Regions from separate parts of the Lentilactobacillus hilgardii genome, predicted to be linked through region 1. Evidence: a T-box and tRNA genes for the amino acid it is inferred to sense, from the RefSeq annotation. Region 1 holds a T-box; the other holds one or more tRNA genes.
What was found. A T-box is a leader RNA that pairs with one kind of tRNA and senses whether it is charged. The one in region 1 lies ahead of leuS (leucine--tRNA ligase), so its partner is inferred to be a tRNA-Leu.
Positions count from the first base shown of each region.

Region 2: it encodes a tRNA-Leu, which carries the amino acid that the T-box ahead of leuS (leucine--tRNA ligase) is inferred to sense. The anticodon was not compared.

Region 1 covers NZ_CP047121.1:1,877,174-1,886,324, reverse strand. The annotation lists gene GQR93_RS08855 (MDR family MFS transporter) at 1-528, shown strand, start outside; gene GQR93_RS08850 (class I SAM-dependent methyltransferase) at 584-1,159, opposite strand; gene GQR93_RS08845 (phosphatase PAP2 family protein) at 1,156-1,797, opposite strand; T-box leader at 1,906-2,118, shown strand; gene leuS (leucine--tRNA ligase) at 2,192-4,612, shown strand; gene GQR93_RS08835 (acyltransferase family protein) at 4,786-5,811, opposite strand; gene GQR93_RS08830 (putative polysaccharide biosynthesis protein) at 6,016-7,665, shown strand; gene GQR93_RS08825 (NAD(P)H-hydrate dehydratase) at 7,759-8,604, opposite strand; gene pepV (dipeptidase PepV) at 8,719-9,151, shown strand, end outside.
Region 2 covers NZ_CP047121.1:2,024,483-2,033,633, reverse strand. The annotation lists gene GQR93_RS09585 (Tex family protein) at 236-2,404, shown strand; gene GQR93_RS09580 (SprT family protein) at 2,432-2,893, shown strand; gene thrB (homoserine kinase) at 2,958-3,836, shown strand; tRNA gene GQR93_RS09570 (tRNA-Leu) at 3,941-4,026, shown strand; gene GQR93_RS09565 (HAD family hydrolase) at 4,262-4,891, shown strand; gene GQR93_RS09560 (PTS sugar transporter subunit IIA) at 4,990-5,409, shown strand; gene GQR93_RS09555 (PTS system mannose/fructose/N-acetylgalactosamine-transporter subunit IIB) at 5,406-5,918, shown strand; gene GQR93_RS09550 (PTS sugar transporter subunit IIC) at 5,930-6,730, shown strand; gene GQR93_RS09545 (PTS system mannose/fructose/sorbose family transporter subunit IID) at 6,748-7,584, shown strand; gene GQR93_RS09540 (LCP family protein) at 7,651-8,763, opposite strand; gene GQR93_RS09535 (AEC family transporter) at 9,059-9,151, shown strand, end outside.

The DNA of each region.
Region 1 (9,151 bases):
GGAAAATTATTGGTAAAATTATCACCCTCCCAAATCATTAATATTAGTTTGGCTTTTATTCTGATCGGTGCCATTACGATGGTAGTGATACCCGCATACACGCCATTTACAGCATTTTTATTGATATCGACTATTTGTGGTATAGGATTTGGATTAACCACCACTACGTCTATTATCAGTGTCCAAAACGTTGTTAAACCGACTGAAATCGGAGTTGCAACTTCTTTTAATACGCTTTGCCGGACGCTTGGGCAGACGTTAATGATTTCTGTTTTTGGAATTGTGATGAATATGACAATGCTTCGAGGTGTCCGTCAAACAGATGGTGCAACGCTAAAAATGATGGATAAGCTCATTAATCCGCAAACCGCTAATGAACTGTCCGGCGCGATCCTACCAAAATTAAGGATGATTTTATATAGTTCGCTTCACAACGTTTTCGTTGTAGGATTAATATTGATTTTAACCGCATACGCCATTAATTGGTTTGATCGAAAAAAGACAGATGTACAGGATCAAAGGCCATAAAAACGCCTTATTTCCAATCAAGTGAAGAAGTGGCTGAAAATAAGGCGTTATGAAATTATTTTAATTTTTGAATGGCGAGAACAAATGGTGGTTCATGTGCCTGATTCACAAAACTGTAATTCAAGACAGCAAAGTTTTTTTGTGGTAAATTCTGGCAAAAATTAACAACAGATTTTTCCTCTTTTTTGCCACCTGGATGGCCGTAATAAATCACCATCACAACCAGTCCACCTATCTGTAATTTTTTTAAACACGCTGTTAATGCTGTTAATGTGGATGTACTTTTTGTGATAATTGATTTATCGCCACCCGGCAAGTAACCTAAATTGAAGATAGCGGCTGAAATTCTAACGTTGTCGTCTAAAATATTGTCAATTTCAGCATGGCTTTTTTTATATAGTTGAACATTTTGGAGACTGGAAAGATTTTTTTTGAGTAAGCTAATAGTATGTTGTAAGGCCTGTTGCTGAATATCAAAACCATACACTGTCCCGTTTTCGCCTACTAATTTGGCCAACAATAATGTGTCGTTTCCGTTCCCAATAGTTCCGTCTATCACTTGATCACCGGTTGATACAGCTTCTTTTAAAAGCTGATGACTAAATTGCAGTGCATTTGGTAATTGGTTCATGCTGTCCCTCCCAAAAATCGATTAAAGACAAATTGACTTAGTAATAATAGGCATAGACCTAACGACCAACCGCCTACAACATCACTGGCAAAATGAACACCAACGTAAATTCGACTAATACCAATGAAGAAAATAAGTAATCCAATTAGGATATCAAAGATCACTCGGTAACTTCGCTTTTTTAACAAGTGATTTGCGATAATGATGAGGCTCCCTCCAATCATCATAGCGCTCATCGAATGCCCGCTTGGAAAGCTGGTGGAGTGAACGGTTACTAAATGATGAAGGGTAGGACGTGGGCGATTCACATAGTGTTTGACTAACATGTTGACAGGGCCAGACAGCCCCAGACTGTTGATGACTAGAAAGACCGCAGCCCGGAAATGGTCTGTTAAAGTCAAGATCAGCGTCATGCCGAGTGTGAATGAAATGACCGGTATGACATTGGCTAATTGTGTAAAATGAATGGTTAACAAGGTTAATTTAGGTGTGAGATCACTTCTTACAAACTGACTCACTTGACTGTCAAAGTTACTTATCCAATCAGCGTGGGTTAAGACGCCGCTCATAAAGATCAAGAAAACAATGAAAGCACTAACGCCTAATAAAAATGACTTATTCCGTACTTTTAAGATCATGACTTTCGCTACTTTCGTTTTTAGCTGGAATACCATTATTATAGCACGCACACGTATTGTTTTTTGCATAATGATTTGTTATGATAATAGGCAATAATCTCAATATTAGTGAAAATGAAGAGACGAATTAGTAATGACAAGTTGATTTCAGAAACCGGATGGTTGTTGAGAATTCGGATTAATTTGTGACGAACTCATCGTCGAATGCTTGATTGAATTCAGTAAGTCAGGTCGGTTAATCGCCGTTATCGATCATTAAGTGCTTAATGTCCGTAGTCGACGTTAAGAATATAGGTGGTACCGCGATTAATCGTCCTATAGGAAGTTAAATATGGCTTCTTATAGGGCATTTTTTCGTTAATTTGAAGAATTTTGAAAGGTGGAAGTTGTAAAAATGGCATACAATCATGAAGTAATTGAGCGAAAATGGCAACATTACTGGAAAGAACATAAAACATTTAAAACGTTGGATGATACCAGTAAAGATAAGTACTACGTTTTGGATATGTTTCCTTATCCGTCTGGACAGGGATTACATGTTGGACATCCCGAAGGCTATACGGCAACAGATATTATGGCCAGGATGGCGCGGATGCAGGGGAAGAATGTTCTTCATCCTATGGGGTGGGACGCTTTTGGACTGCCTGCGGAACAATATGCGCTGAAGACGGGGCACAATCCTCGTAGTTTTACTGCTCAAAATATTAAAACATTTAAACGTCAAATTCGCTCGCTTGGTTTTTCATACGATTGGGATCGCGAAATTAATACGACTGACCCGGCCTATTATAAGTGGACACAATGGATCTTTGAACAGCTTTATAAGAAAGGCCTTGCTTACGAGGACAACATAGAAGTCAACTGGGCTCCGGATTTTATGGGTGGTACGGTTGTCGCCAATGAAGAGGTTGTAGATGGCAAAACAGAGCGTGGTGGCTATCCGGTATACCGTGTGCCGATGCGTCAGTGGGTATTAAAGATTACTGCTTACGCTGATCGTTTAATTGATGATCTGGATACTGTAGACTGGCCTGAAAGTATTAAAGAACAACAAAGAAATTGGATTGGTCGTTCGCGTGGGGCAAGTGTCTTCTTTAAGGTAAAAGGTCATGACGATGATCAAATCGAAGTTTTCACAACCCGGCCCGATACTTTATTTGGTGCTACATATATGGTGCTGGCTCCTGAACACGAATTGGTTGACCAAATTACAACTCCCGATCAGAAGTCAGAGGTTGATGCGTACAAGGAAAAGGTTTCACGTAAATCTGATCTGGAACGAACCGATTTAAATAAAGATAAAAGTGGTGTCTTTACGGGTGCTTATGGGATCAATCCTATTAACGGAAAAGAGGTACCAATCTGGATTGGTGATTATGTGCTTGAATCATATGGTACAGGTGCAATTATGGCCGTTCCGGCTCATGATGACCGTGATTATGAGTTTGCCAAGAAGTTCGGCTTACCAATCGTGCCGGTTATTGAAGGTGGCGATGTAGCTGATGCTGCTTATACAGGTGACGGTCCTCACTTTAATTCAGGGTTTATGGACGGCATGAACAAAGAAGATGCCATTAAAGCGGCAATTGACTGGCTTAAGGATCATGATGCCGGCAAAGAGAAAGTTAATTATCGACTTCGAGACTGGATCTTTAGTCGTCAAAGATACTGGGGTGAACCGATTCCTGTTATTCATTGGGAAGATGGTGAAACAACCTTGGTTCCCGAAGATGAATTACCACTTCGATTGCCAAAAGCAAAGGACATTCAAACTTCCGGCGGGAAAGAAAGCCCACTTGCCAACTTGACAGATTGGGTTAACGTTGTTGATAAAAATGGGCGCAAAGGTAAGCGGGAAACCAATACGATGCCACAATGGGCAGGAAGTTCATGGTACTGGTTACGTTATATTGATCCACATAATGATCATGCCATTGCAGATCCGGAGAAATTGAAGTATTGGTCACCCGTTGACCTTTATGTTGGTGGTGCTGAGCATGCCGTTTTGCATCTGCTATACGCAAGATTCTGGCACAAATTCCTGTACGATCTGGGCGTAGTCCCAACACCGGAACCATTCCAAAAATTGGTCAACCAAGGGATGATTTTGGGTACCAACCACGAAAAGATGTCTAAATCAAAGGGGAATGTCATTAATCCTGATGATATTGTCGATGAATACGGTGCTGATACCCTCCGAGTTTACGAAATGTTTATGGGTCCAATTGATGCTGCCAAGCCATGGAGTACTGAAGGTATCAATGGTGCCCATCATTGGTTGGATCGGGTATGGCGTCTCATGATTGATGATAACAATCACTTGCGAGACAGAGTGACAACGATTAATGACGGCCATCTTGACAAAGTTTATAATCAAACCGTTAAGATTGTGACAAATGATTTTGCCCATATGCGATTTAATGTTGGTATTTCACAAATGATGGTTTTCGTAAACGATGCTTATAAGGCAGATGCACTTCCAATTCAATATATGGAAGGGTTCGTTAAGATGCTTTCGCCGTTGGCACCGCATATTGCCGAAGAATTGTGGAACCTATTAGGACATGATGGCACTATTACTTATGAGAAGTGGCCGACCTATGACGCAAGTGAATTGGTTGAGAATACCGTTCAAATGGTTATTCAAGTGAATGGTAAGGTTCGTTCACATCTAAAGATTGCTCGTGATGCAGCTAAAGACAAAGTTGAGTCGGCTGCGAAAAATGATGAGAATGTTAAACGTTATTTGGATGGTAAAACAGTGCGTAAAGTAATTGTTGTTCCAAATAAAATTGTTAATATCGTTGTAAAGTAGAGTTAAGGTCAATAACAACAAGTTAATATAAAAAAGTGATGCATGACTTCTTGGGGCATATGCCGTAAAGTCATGCATCACTTTTTTATATTGACTATTGTTCAAGTTCATTTAATCGATGATGCAATACAAAATGCAATTATGTCTTGACCATTTGTTAAACATCATTGAATTTAACTGACCGCCTTATTTGAAGTTCCCTTAACTTTTCGTTTAATATAACCGTAAAGTAATGATAAAGCGAACGAGATAATAACTGCCAAAATAGTTTCCATGATAGCACTTTTATATCCCATTTCGTCAATAATATCAATGACTGCTTTATGCAGATACATAATACCAAGTGTCTGTTGTCCGAGTAATTGAACCGGTTTAATAATAAACTGTGGGAAGAATCTGCAGAAGTAGTAACTAAAGCTAAAGACGACCATGCAGACTAAAATTGGAATAAACAGAATGTAAGAAACACGGGAAATTGGAATATGATGGAATGTCGCATGGATAATTTTGGATTTCAGAAAGAGTGCAAAATTGAACCGGTCCATATGCTGCATCCAGAAAATCCAAAGTGTAATTAGCGCACAAGGGATCATAATCCATAAATCTTTGACAAATTGTTGAATTTTATGGAAGTACAAATATCCAAATAACATGAAGAATAATGCAATGAAAGCAACATCAAAATCCCATGGAATGTACTTCCATTTAAAGAACCAGACGTGTTTGTAACTGGTTGAAACAATTAATGAAATAAAGGCAATGATAATTTGGTATTCGCGAGTCTTAACGTATGTAATTACGATCGATGTAAGTACCAAAGCCAATAAGTAAACATTAATATACCAGAAGACACTCAGGTAGTGATTGAGTGTTCGGCCGCCCCAAAGCAGTCTGACAAAATAAAATGTTGTATATGACCAACTCTCCCCCCTAACAAAATGGGATAGTAGGATTAAACCGCCACCACAAATCAAATAAGAAATTAATAGCGGCAGAATCCGTTTTTTGAAAAACCCCCACCAATTATTATTGATAATCGGCTTTAAGAAAAATCCCCCCATAATGAAGAAGATCGGCATATGCCACCAATATAAAAAATGAAACATTGTACCGTGGCGTGTCATGGCGTGACCAAACACAACCGCAACAATACCGATTGCTTTAGCAACGTCAATCCATTCGATTCTCTTTTTACTCACAAACTTTTCACCTCTACGATTTTTTAACACATATAGCAATATTTTAGTGCATTTAGAGCCTTAATGACAATACTTTTTGATTACAGTTCCATAAATCGGCCGATGCTTAAGTAATTTTTAATATGTTAACGCCAGATTGCTATTGATCTGAATCTTTATTAAAATATAACGAGTGTAGTAAAGCAGACGAAAGCAGGAACAATCATGATTGATAATAATCAAAGCCACTCGGATAATTCCAGGGAACAAATGTTGTCCGGATCGGCTTGGATGACCGCTGGCAGTATTTTAAGCAGATTTTTAGGTGCCGTTTATATTATTCCGTGGGGAATATGGTTTGGCGATTATTTTTTTCGGGGAAATGCACTATATGGGTTAGGGTACAACATATACAGCTTTTTCCTGATTGCAGCGATTGCCGGTATTCCTTCGGCAATTGCGAAGCAGGTTGCGCATTATAATGCTTTGAATGAGTACGGCATTGGCGTTCAACTATATAAACGGGGCTTGGTATTAGCGATCGGCACCGGTGTTATTTGTGCTGCAGCACTTTATTTTGGTGCACCGTTGATAGATGGCGGAAACGCCAATGTTGTTCCGGTCCTTCATTCCTTAGCCTGGGCAATTTTAATTATCCCAACGATGAGTTTAACCAGGGGATATTTTCAAGGTTACCAACAAATGGCGCCTTCTGCAATCTCACAATTTGTTGAACAGCTGGCTCGGGTTGCCTACATGTTAATAACGGCTTTTCTAATTATGAGAGTGTTCAATGGTAATTGGGTAACCGCAGTCTCTCAATCGACTTTTGCGGCTTTTATCGGTGCGGTTGCAGGCCTGTTGACGTTAGGCTGGTATTATGTCAGTCGGCGTGATACATTTCGCTCTCTGGTTTCAAATAGCAGTAATAAAGTACATGTGGAGCCCAGGACACTTTACCATGAAATCATTACCCAAGCGGTTCCGTTTATTATTTTAGGTGCGGGCATTACAATTTTCATGTTGATTGACCAATTTACCTTTTTTAAAATTATGAGAATGGCGACAAATTATTCCAATGACATGTTATCGGATCTTTACGCAATGTTTGCCGTAAATTCAAATAAGTTGATTATGATTACCATATCGCTGTCTTCCGCACTCGCTATTACCGCTGTGCCAATGTTATCCGTTGCGCTGACAAATGGCGATAAAAAAGAAATTGCCAAGCAAAATTCAACGATTATGGTTTTATTTATGTTTGTCATGATACCGGCGGCTCTTGGGATGGCTGCCATTGCCGGCCCACTGAATCGTTTGTTCTATGGTGTTAATGAGGAAGCGTTAGGAGCAAATATCCTGACGTTTTCATCGATGATTTCGATTCCAATGGGGATGTTTGTGGTCATCTCGGCTGTTATGCAGGGGCTTTCCCAAAATAGACGGGCTGTTAAGTTTTTTGCAGTTGGAACATTAATTAAATTCATTATTCAATGGCCTTGTGTTTACTATCTTGGTGCGTTTGGTCCATTATTATCAACGGCGGTCGGGCTGACGATTGCCAACTGGCTGATTATCAGGTCGTTAAATCGTCAATTTGGATTCGAAAGGAAAAATTTAAATTGGGCTTTTAGAAAAATTGGCCTTTATTCACTGCTCATGTATGTAGTGACACTTGCAGCTGTGTATGGTGCGAATTACCTGGTAGGGTTGGTTTCAACGCCTTTTGGCAGAATTGCCAGTCTTGTTGTGACGGTCATAGGGGTTGCTTTCGGTGGGTACGTTTACGCTTACTTCTGCCTTAAAAGCAGAGTCGCAGATATGGTTTTGGGACCGAGGAGTGCACGATTTAGGCAGCTATTGAGAATTAAATAAAAGGCACTAAAAACGGATTCGACAAATTGGAGATAGGATCCAATGTGCCAAATCCGTTTTGGTTTACTCATAAAATAAGTTGGCAGATTGCCTTTAATCATCGTTTTTGCTTTCCTGATTTTTAAACATAAATTTAGGGAGTGCTTCACTAATTTGATGTGGCAGTACAACGTATTGTTTTTTGGCAAGTTTATCAGCAATTGCGCTATGGGTATAAACGGCGGCTAACGTTGCAGCTGTTTTATTTTCAAATTGTGCGGTAAACCCACCAATTAAGCCGGCAAGGGTATCGCCCATTCCACCAGTAGCTTGTGCAGGTGTTCCTCCAGTGTTTTGATAAACTTTTCCATTTGCATAGACTTCGGTTCTATGTGATTTAACAACAACAATTGCCTTGAGCTGATCTGCAATTTTTTGGTTGGCGGTTGGATTTTGATCCGCAATTTCAATGCCGGAAACCCGCTGCCATTCCATCTGATGAGGGGTCAGAATGTTGAGGGATGATTTAGGTAATGACAGGTGATTGTGAGCGAGTAAAGTCAGAGCCGAACCATCGATAATCAGTGTTTGATTTGTATGAGCTACCTCAAATGTCTTTGTTAATAAAGATAGTGCAATATTGTCCGTTCCCAATCCCGGCCCAATGACGATGACATCCGCACCTTTAATAATTGGTGAAGCCGTTTCAAAGTCGTTATAGTCAACAAACATTGCTTCGGGCAACCAGTCATGCAAACTGGTTTGGTTGGTCGGATCGGTTATTGTCGTGACTAATCCGGCTCCGGAATAAACGGCTGCCAAAGAGGCCATGATGATCGCACCGCCAAAGTTTCGGTTACCGCCAATCAAAGCAATCTTGCCATAAGTTCCCTTAAAACTGTCGGCTGGTCGTTTGCGAATAACTTTTGTTAAAATATTTTTTGTGATTTCTTTCATCATTTAAAAGCTCCTATTCTTAAAGATCTTTTCAATCCCAGTATACCATTGCTCATGACCTGCAAGACCTGTTATATGTGCTAAAATAGTCACATAAGATGACAGGAGTGAGAATTAATGACAATCGATTGGCAAGAACAAGCTAAAAAGTATCGTGATCAATATTTACAAGATCTAAGGGAACTAATCAGCATTCCAAGTGTGCGTGATGATGACCATAAAACGGATGAGTACCCATTGGGAGAAGGTCCGACAAAAGCACTCCTAAAATTTTTATCATTTGGTAAGCGGGATGGCTTTGTTACTAAAAATTTGGATAATATTGTCGGTTACATTGAATATGGTGCCGGTGAAGAAACTTTTGCGATGCAATCGCATGCAGATGTTATGCCAGCTGGCGATGGCTGGGAAACTGATCCATTTGTTATGACCGAAAAAGATGGTAATCTTTATGGCCGTGGGACTTCGGATGACAAGGGTCCAGGTTTGGCTGCCTACTATGGTTTACGGATTTTAAAGGACAATGGGATTGTTCCTAACATGAAGATTC
Region 2 (9,151 bases), 150 kb from region 1:
CCTTATGAGGAGTGATGCTGCTTTGAGGAGCAGTCCTAAAAAGTGTGCGAATCAAAGCGGTTAATAGTCGATTTTAGGCCGTAATGAGCATTTCTTTATAGTGTGACATAAATTTGAGAACCTTTTTCTTCTCCCAAATATGGGGTTTGAAGAAGGTTCTCTTTTTGGTTCAACTTATTTTGACCATTTGGCATGATATAATGAAAGCTAGATTAATAATGAGGTGGGTTATTTCATGGACATGACGCTTGCTGAGAAAATACAGCATGATTTACCGAAGATTCGCGTAAAACAAATAGCTGAAACGCTGAAAATGCTTGAAGAAGGGGATACGGTTCCTTTTATTGCCCGGTATCGAAAAGAACGGACATCAAACTTGGATGAAGTTGAAATTCGAGATATTCAAGCCTCGGCTCATAGAATCCAAACGTTGGATAAACGTAAGGATGAGGTTATTAAGATTATTGAAGAGCAAAGGGCATTAACGCCTAAACTCAAAAAACAAATTGAGACGGCAACCGTTCTTCAACAGGTTGAAGATCTTTATTTGCCGTACAAGCAGAAACGGCGTACAAAAGCGACCATTGCCAAAGAAAAGGGACTTTTACCCTTGGCAAAGGCGGCAACTAGTTTTGACAATGAACTTGATAACAAAATTAGTCAGGCAATTGATCCTGATAAAGACCTTTCCGATCGAGAAACGGTTATTTCTGGAATCCATGAAATCATTGCCGAAGAAGTTGGGGACAGCGCTAATTTTCGAAAGTGGATTCGGCAAAACACAAATCGTTATGGGGTCATGACAACGAAAGTTAAGCGTGGCGCTAAAGAAAAGGATGAGACCGGCACTTACCAACAGTATTATGATTTTACCCAGTCTGTCAGAGAAATACCGTCCTATCGAACGTTAGCAATTAACCGCGGTGAAAAAGAAGGCATTTTAAATGTCAAAATCACAGTTAACGAAACACCGATTAATTGGTATCTGACATCAAACATGATTGGAAAGCATTCGGGATTGGCAGCCGACATTGTTAAAGATGCAACCTTAGACGGGTATCAGCGATTCATTGGACCCGCAATTGAACGTGAGATTCGAAAGGAATTGAGCGAAAAAGCGGCTGAGCATGCCATTGATATTTTTGGTAAAAATTTATATAACCTGCTGATGCAGGCACCCTTAAAAGGACGAATCGTAATGGGATTTGATCCTGCGTATCGTACTGGATGCAAATTGGCTGTCGTTGATTCAAATGGCAAATATCTGGATAAGACAGTGATTTACCCGCATAAGCCAGCCAGTGAGGCAAAACGAAAGGCTGCTGAAGGGTTATTTATTGATTTCATTAATAAAAACCACGTTGAAATGATTGCAATCGGAAACGGGACTGCCAGCCGGGAGTCGGAACAATTTGTAGCGAATGCAATTAAGAAAATAGATGCGCCGGTTTATTACGTCATTGTTAATGAAGCAGGTGCATCCGTATATTCTGCCAGCAGGGTTGCTCGTGAGGAGTTTCCAGATTTCAGTGTTGAACAGCGGTCTGCCGTCAGCATTGCTAGAAGAATTCAGGATCCATTGGCAGAACTGGTTAAAATTGATCCCCAAGCAATTGGAGTTGGTCAATATCAACACGATGTCCCTCAAAAACAACTTGGTGAAAAACTGGATCAGGTTGTTGAAACCGCGGTTAATCAAGTTGGTGTTAATTTGAATACCGCAAGTCCGGATCTTTTGGTTCATATTTCAGGATTAACTAAGTCAACGGCTAATAATATCGTGAAATTTCGGAACGAATCAGGAAAGTTTAGCAATCGAACGGATTTAAAAAAGGTTCCAAGATTAGGTCCTAAAGCATTTGAACAATCAGTTGGATTTTTAAGGATTATTAATGGCAGTAATCCGCTTGATAATACGGATATTCATCCTGAGAGTTATTCAGCCGCAACTAAATTACTTTCACAATACGACCTTACAATTAATGATTTAGGGAAACCGATTGTGGCTGAAAAATTAGTCCATTTGGATTTACCTGTGGTTGCGCAAACAATTGATATTGGAGAAGAAACTTTAAGGGACATCGTTAAAGGAATTGAGACACCAGGCAGGGATTTACGGGATGATATGCCGACACCCTTGTTAAAAAAAGATGTTTTGACCATGGAAGACCTCAAGCCCGGAATGAAGCTTCAGGGAACGGTTCGAAACGTTGTCGACTTTGGTGCTTTTGTGGACATTGGCGTTAAGCAGGATGGCTTGGTGCATATTTCCAAAATGAGCAAAACGTTTGTTAGAGATCCCAGTAAGCTGGTTTCGGTAGGTGATATTGTAACGGTTTGGATAGATTCAGTAGATGTCGATCGGCATCGAATTCAATTGTCAATGATTGAACCTGCTGATTAGGTTCAGAGGTTTAGAAAGGATTTTCTCGTGACAGATCAACAATTACAGCGTTTAGTGGAAAAAGTATCGCTTCAATTTTTTGCTAAACCTTTTAATCACCACGCTTATTTTAATCATCGCTTGAAAACAACGGGCGGTCGGTATCACTTGGACTCGCATGATATTGATATTAATCCTAAAATGGATGATCACGGTACCCATGATGTTTTAATCGGGATCATTAAGCATGAGTTATGCCACTACCACCTACACTTAGCAGGCTATTCAGGAAAACATAATACAAAAGAGTTCAAACAATTGTTAAAAGCGGTCGGGGGATCCAGATATGCACCCAGGCTGTCGGAAAATGAAAGAAGAACCCCGTTTAGGTATTTTTATCGATGCCCTCATTGTGGCTTAGAGTATCATAGAAAGAGAAAGATTGATTTGAAGCGGTATGTTTGCGGAAGATGTCGAAGTCAATTACGCTTGATTTCAGCAAGTGCTTAGTCATTAATAGGTAATAGATAAGATTCTGTTTGGATAAATCATTGTGATTAGGGAGATGTGTTCGATGGCAAAAATTATTATTCGAGTTCCGGCCACTTCTGCTAATGTCGGTTCAGGAATGGATTCTGTTGGAATTGCACTTCATATGTACTATACCGTTATCGTGGAGGAGGAAACCGATCACTGGAAAGTCAATCATGCATTGGGGAGCGATATTCCCACTGATGAGCGTAATTTGATTGTGCAGACTGTTTTGAAAGTTGACCCTGATATTCATCCTCATCAGTTGACTGTTATTTCTGATGTTCCGATTGCTCATGGATTGGGATCAAGTACGACAGCGGTGGTTGCCGGAATAAAGATTGCAAACGCGCTGGGAAGTCTAGAGTTACCACTGGATGATCAGATAACGATGGGGGCAAAATTTGAAACTCATCCTGAAAACGTTGCTGCCGCAATGTTGGGTGGGCTGGCTGTCTCAACATTTGATGGAAAGCACGCGATTGCAACAAAGCTGGAATTACCCGACCTTTATGCATTAGTTTATATCCGACCGGATGGTTTAAGTGAAGCTCAAAGTCGCAAGAAACTTCCTCAAACAATTGCTTATCAAACTGCGGTTAGGGCAAGCAGTAAGGAAAATGTATTTATTGCACTGGTAGGACAGGGGAAATTTGATAAGGCGGTCTCTTTAATTGAAGATGACCAGTTCCACGAACCTTATCGTAAAGACTTAGTTCCCGAAATGGCTGTGATTAAAGAGACAGCTCATGAGTTGGGCATTTACAGCACCTATTTATCCGGAGCAGGGCCGACAGTTGCAACACTTGGCGAAAAATCAGCGTTAACGCAATTGAGAATTGAATTACAGGAAAAAAATTTAAATGGCAGTTTGAGATTATTGGAAGTCGATGAACAAGGTGCAACTGTTCGCGGCGAATAGGGCTTGTGTGACTTGAAAAACGAATAAAATAAGGTTAATCGTGAATATTTTTCAAAAATAGATTGTCATCCTACGAAATTTTTGTTATAATTTTATTCGTTGATGCGGCCATGGCGGAATTGGCAGACGCGCAAGATTAAGGATCTTGTCGGGAATTATCCCGGTGGAAGTTCGAATCTTCTTGGCCGCATATCTAAGTTCGAGTCATTACTTTTAGTAGTGGTTCGGACTTTTTTCATGCAAAACTTTGTGAGAAAATTTCAAGATGGCTCATGTTAATCCGATCTTTCAGAAAGTAAGTGAAAAAGTATTGTGAAGAAAAATGGGATTAGTTAATGAATATGATTGCCGATTTGGCAGGATCGAGTTATGTTGGAAGTAGAAGAAGCAAAAGATAATGAGGTTTAAGGGAGATTTGAACAGAGATGAATGATTATATTTTTGATGTTGATGGCACATTAATTGATACAGAAAAAATGTACCTGTTGCCGCTTCACAAAACGTTACGGGCCAATGGCTATAACGTTAGTTATGATGATGTCAAAAAGGTATTTGGCATTACGGCTTCGGATGCACTTAAAATCTTAGGTGTTAAAGACGTTGAAGCTGTGCGAAAACAATGGTTTGATCAAATTAAAAATTATAAAGATGATGCTAAGGTATATGATGGCATTATCGATAGCTTGGCGAAACTTCATGCTGATAAAAACAATCGTCTTGCAATTGCAACTTCAAAAATAGAAGATGAGTTTCATCGCGATGTGACAAGATTTGGATTGGATGACTATTTTGGCGCATTTGTCTTTTCAAATGAAATCAAACACGGTAAACCAGCTCCCGATTTGATCCTTAAGGGCATTGAAAAGTTAAATGCGGATCCTAAAGCAACTATTTATATTGGTGATACGATCTATGATCTGCAGGCAGCACATGCAGCTCACGTTGCTTTTGGACTTGCAGGCTGGCGAACCAAAAAAACCGTTGATTTTGCTAATAGTGATTATTATTTTGAAACACCAGCGGATTTGTTAACGATTGGAAGTTTGGCTGAATGAGCTTTAATGGTAGCCGTGTTATATTTGATTTAACAATTGATGAAGGTTCAGTAGTGTTCAACTGTTTTTAAGTTGATTTGGAAGGGACAGTGAAATAAGTGATTTCAATTATCGTTGCCAGTCATGGCGAATTTGCAGAAGCACTAATTCATACTTCAGAAATGATTGCCGGCAAGCAGCAGAATGTAGCCGCGGTGACATTGGCACCAAGTGATGGCATTGATGCGCTGGAAAGTAAATTTAAAGATGTTTTTAAAAAGTTGCCAAGAAATGATGTATTGATTCTAACCGATTTATGGGGTGGTTCACCCTTTAATGCGGCCTCCAAGTTCGTGGCTGAAGATCCGGCACACAATGCTTTAATTGCCGGTGTGAATTTACCTTTATTGTTGGAAGCTTATATGATCAAAGATCAGAGTTTATCAAAGGTAGTTGATCATTTAACCAACGTTGCTGCAAGTTCTATTAAACAGTTTGAATTACCGGATCAAAGTGATGGGGAGGATGACTTGCTATGACAATGGATATTCGTTTAGCCAGAGTTGACAGCCGACTTCTGCATGGCCAGGTTGCAACTTTCTGGACGAGATATGTAAAGCCTAATCGGATTATGGTTGTTTCGGATACTGTTGCAAAAGACAATCTCAGGAAAACATTGATTACGCAGGTGGCACCGCCTGGTGTTCGGGCAAATGTCGTTTCCGTGAATAAAATGATTCGAGCCTATTTTGATGCTCGGTTTGATTCATTTAATACATTACTTCTAACGGAAAATGTCAAAGACATGCTGCGATTAGCTGAAGGTGGAGTAAATTTCAGCAAAATTGGTATCAACGTTGGTAGTATTGCATACGAAGACGGGATGACAATGATTACCGATGCAGTTGCCATGAATGATGATATTGCAAAACAGATTCAGACACTGACAAATGACTTTCACTTGGAAGTAACGGCTCAAAAGATCCCCGCTGATAAAAAAATTAATTTAGTGAATTTAATCAAAAAAAAGAATTTTAAGGTCGATTAGAAGGTAAAATAATGGGAATCATTTCTGGGGTACTTGTCTTATTAGTAGCTTTTTTTGTGGGAATGGATGGTATTTTGGATGAATGGCAACTTTTCCAACCATTGGTTGCCTGTACATTAGTCGGAGCGGCAACTGGGAACATAAGCGCGGGAATTTTGCTTGGCGCAACTTTGCAAATGATTACAATTGGCTGGATGAATGTTGGTGCTGCGGTAGCACCTGATATAGGACTGCCTGCTGTCATTTCCGCCTTGCTGGTTTGTGGGCCGGCAGCTATTAGTATTAAACATGGGATTGCTTTTACGATTCCATTTGCTGTTGTCGGACAACTATTAAATGTCTTCATTCGTAAGCGAATGGCAATGTTGATTCATCGAGCAGATCAAGCGGCCGAAGAGGGTAATTTGGCTTGGCTGGATCGAATTCATCTTTTGAGTTTGGGCCTTCAGGGACTAAGAGTTGTTGTACCAACATTTTTAGTCATGTTGATCAGTCCCGGTTATCTTCATTCTCTTACCAATCGAATTCCTAGTGTCATTACCAACGGAATTGACGTTTCGATAGGGATGATTGCAGCAGTTGGATTCGCTATTATTATGAATATGACTATTGATAAAAATCTTTGGTGGTGGTTATTGGCCGGCTTTTTATTAGCGGCTTTATCTGGTCTTAATATTTTTATTCTGACTATAGTCGGAATTATCTTAACGATTATTTATATTTGGTTTTCCAATCAACATCCCAATTCGTCCGAGGATAGCAGTGATATTGACGAACAGGATAATTTTGATAAGGAATTAGATGATTTATAGAGGATTGGTAATTAACGATGGGTCAGGATTTTAATAATAAGCAAAATAAATTAAATAATCAGCCTAAACTTCAAACGAAAGACTTTATCAGTATTTTTTGGCGTTCAGGGTTCGAACAGGCTTCGTGGAATTATGAACGCATGCAAAACCTTGGCTTTGCCTTTATCTTATCGCCGGCAATAAAACGGCTTTATCCAGAAAAAAAAGATCGGGTTGCGGCAATGAAACGCCACCTGCTCTTTTTCAATACGTCACCTATTATGCAATCGCTGGTTACTGGAGTTGTGTTGAACTTGGAAGAGAAAAAAGCTGATGGTCAGCCAATCAGTGCAAATGAAATTACTTCTGTTAAAACGGCAATGATGGGTCCACTGGGTGGCATTGGAGATCCTGTATGGAATGGGACAATTCGACCTGTTTTATCTGCATTAGCATCAAGTGTTGTGATGAGTGGCTTTGGTATTTGGGGACCTATTCTTTTTTTTGCAGCTTGGAATGTGTTGCGGCTAGGGTTCCGTTATAAGGCTCAACAGATAGGTTATCGTCACGGAACGGATATTATAGACTTATTTGGGTCAGGCATTTTAAAGACTGTTACAAGAGCTTCTGCGGTCTTTGGTATGTTTATGACAGGTATTTTTATTGCCAAGTGGGTAAAAGTTGATTTTGACTTAACAAGGATAGTGATATTTCGACATATTGAGTGGATCAATTCTCTATTTTCAGCGATTGCTGCGTTATTGCTGACAATTAGTTGTATTTGGTTGATTCGTCATCGGATATCTCCAATTTGGGTGATTTTGCTTTTATTTCTTTTAGGCATTTTAGGATATGCCGGTGGCGTATTTGTGTGACCGGAATAAAAAAAGCAGTTTAGACAACATCATTTAGATGTTATCCAAACTGCTTTTTTGAATAAATTAGTAACCGTTATAAGCTGATGACTGACCAGTTGTGCTTGAGTAACCGCCCGTTGAGTATCCGTTAGTTGAATCGGTTTGGGACTGTTGTGTTTTAAGTTTACTTGATTCAGACAATCCGAGTGTTTTTCGAATATCATTAGAAACACGGAGTAATTCATTGTCCGGTACGACCTGATATGACAGCCCGTCAATCATTGCATTTTGACCTTGTAAGGTCTGGGATTTGATATGATGGGTTGCATCTCCGTATTTTGCTCTGACAGCAATCATATCATCAAAAGTCATGTCAGTTTTTAGATTACCGTTTAGTGATGAAAGAATGGATTTATATCTCGGCAGGGAAGTAATTCCCAGTCCTTTCATGACCAAATGCTTAATAACCTGTCTTTGGCGAGCCTGACGGCCATAATCCCCCAACGGGTCATCATCTCTCATTCGTGAATAGTCTAAGGCTTGGCGACCGTTTAAATGAGTCTTATGCCCCTTTACGACATGAGCATAGCCATAATTAAAGGTAAGGGGGGGCTTCACATCGACACCGCCAACGGCATTGACCATTTTTTCCAAACCACCCATGTTAATAATGGCGTAGAAATCAATTGGAATGTCCAAAAGATTCTGAACAGTTTTGACCGCTGTTCCAGCGCCACCAATTGTGTAGGCAGCGTTAATCTTTTCATATGGTTGGGTATCACCAGGGACAACAACCTTTGTATCCCGAGCAATACTGGTCAAATGAATCGTTTTCTTCTTGGCATTAACGGTGGCAACGATCATTGTATCAGTCCGCCCGGTATCATGACGTCCCAGCGCACCGGTATCGGTGCCAAGTAACAGAATTGAAAGTGGCTTTCCTTGTTTGATAACGGATGAAACATTCCGCTCCTTTTGAACGTTGGTAGAGTCATAGGTTTGCTTAAAAGTCTTTTTGGCGCTCTTATACGCGCCATAACCCCAAAGTAGTCCTCCTCCAACGATCAGCAACAGTACTGCAAAAATGCTCCAGCCGACAATCCGTCGCCTTCGTCGATTCTTTTTCTTATAATGTGGCTTTTTATCAGCCCTACGTGAATATACGGGTTCAAAATCCCGTTTCTTGTCTGATGGCATATTGACTCCTCATTTACAAAAAATTCTTACAAAAGTATATTGCACTTTACAGGTTGATTGCACAAATACTTCGTTATTTAAACATAATTTAACAATTCTTGTCTAGTTTGAAGCAAAAGTTAGTGATCACCAACTTTTGTTCTTAAGATAACGAATCATTCTTAAAACTGACAACTTCAATATTAACGCAAAATGGATCTTTTTTCTGTTGTATAAAATTACAGCAGAATGTGGATTCTAATTGTGTTATAATAATAACTCGTTACAGTTTTAAGAATTGAGGTGAGGAATTGATATGGGTGTTTTTGTTTCAGCAATTTCTGGGGTGCTGATCATTTTAATCATGATTGCATTGGGATTCATTTTAGCCAGAAATGACTGGTTTGAT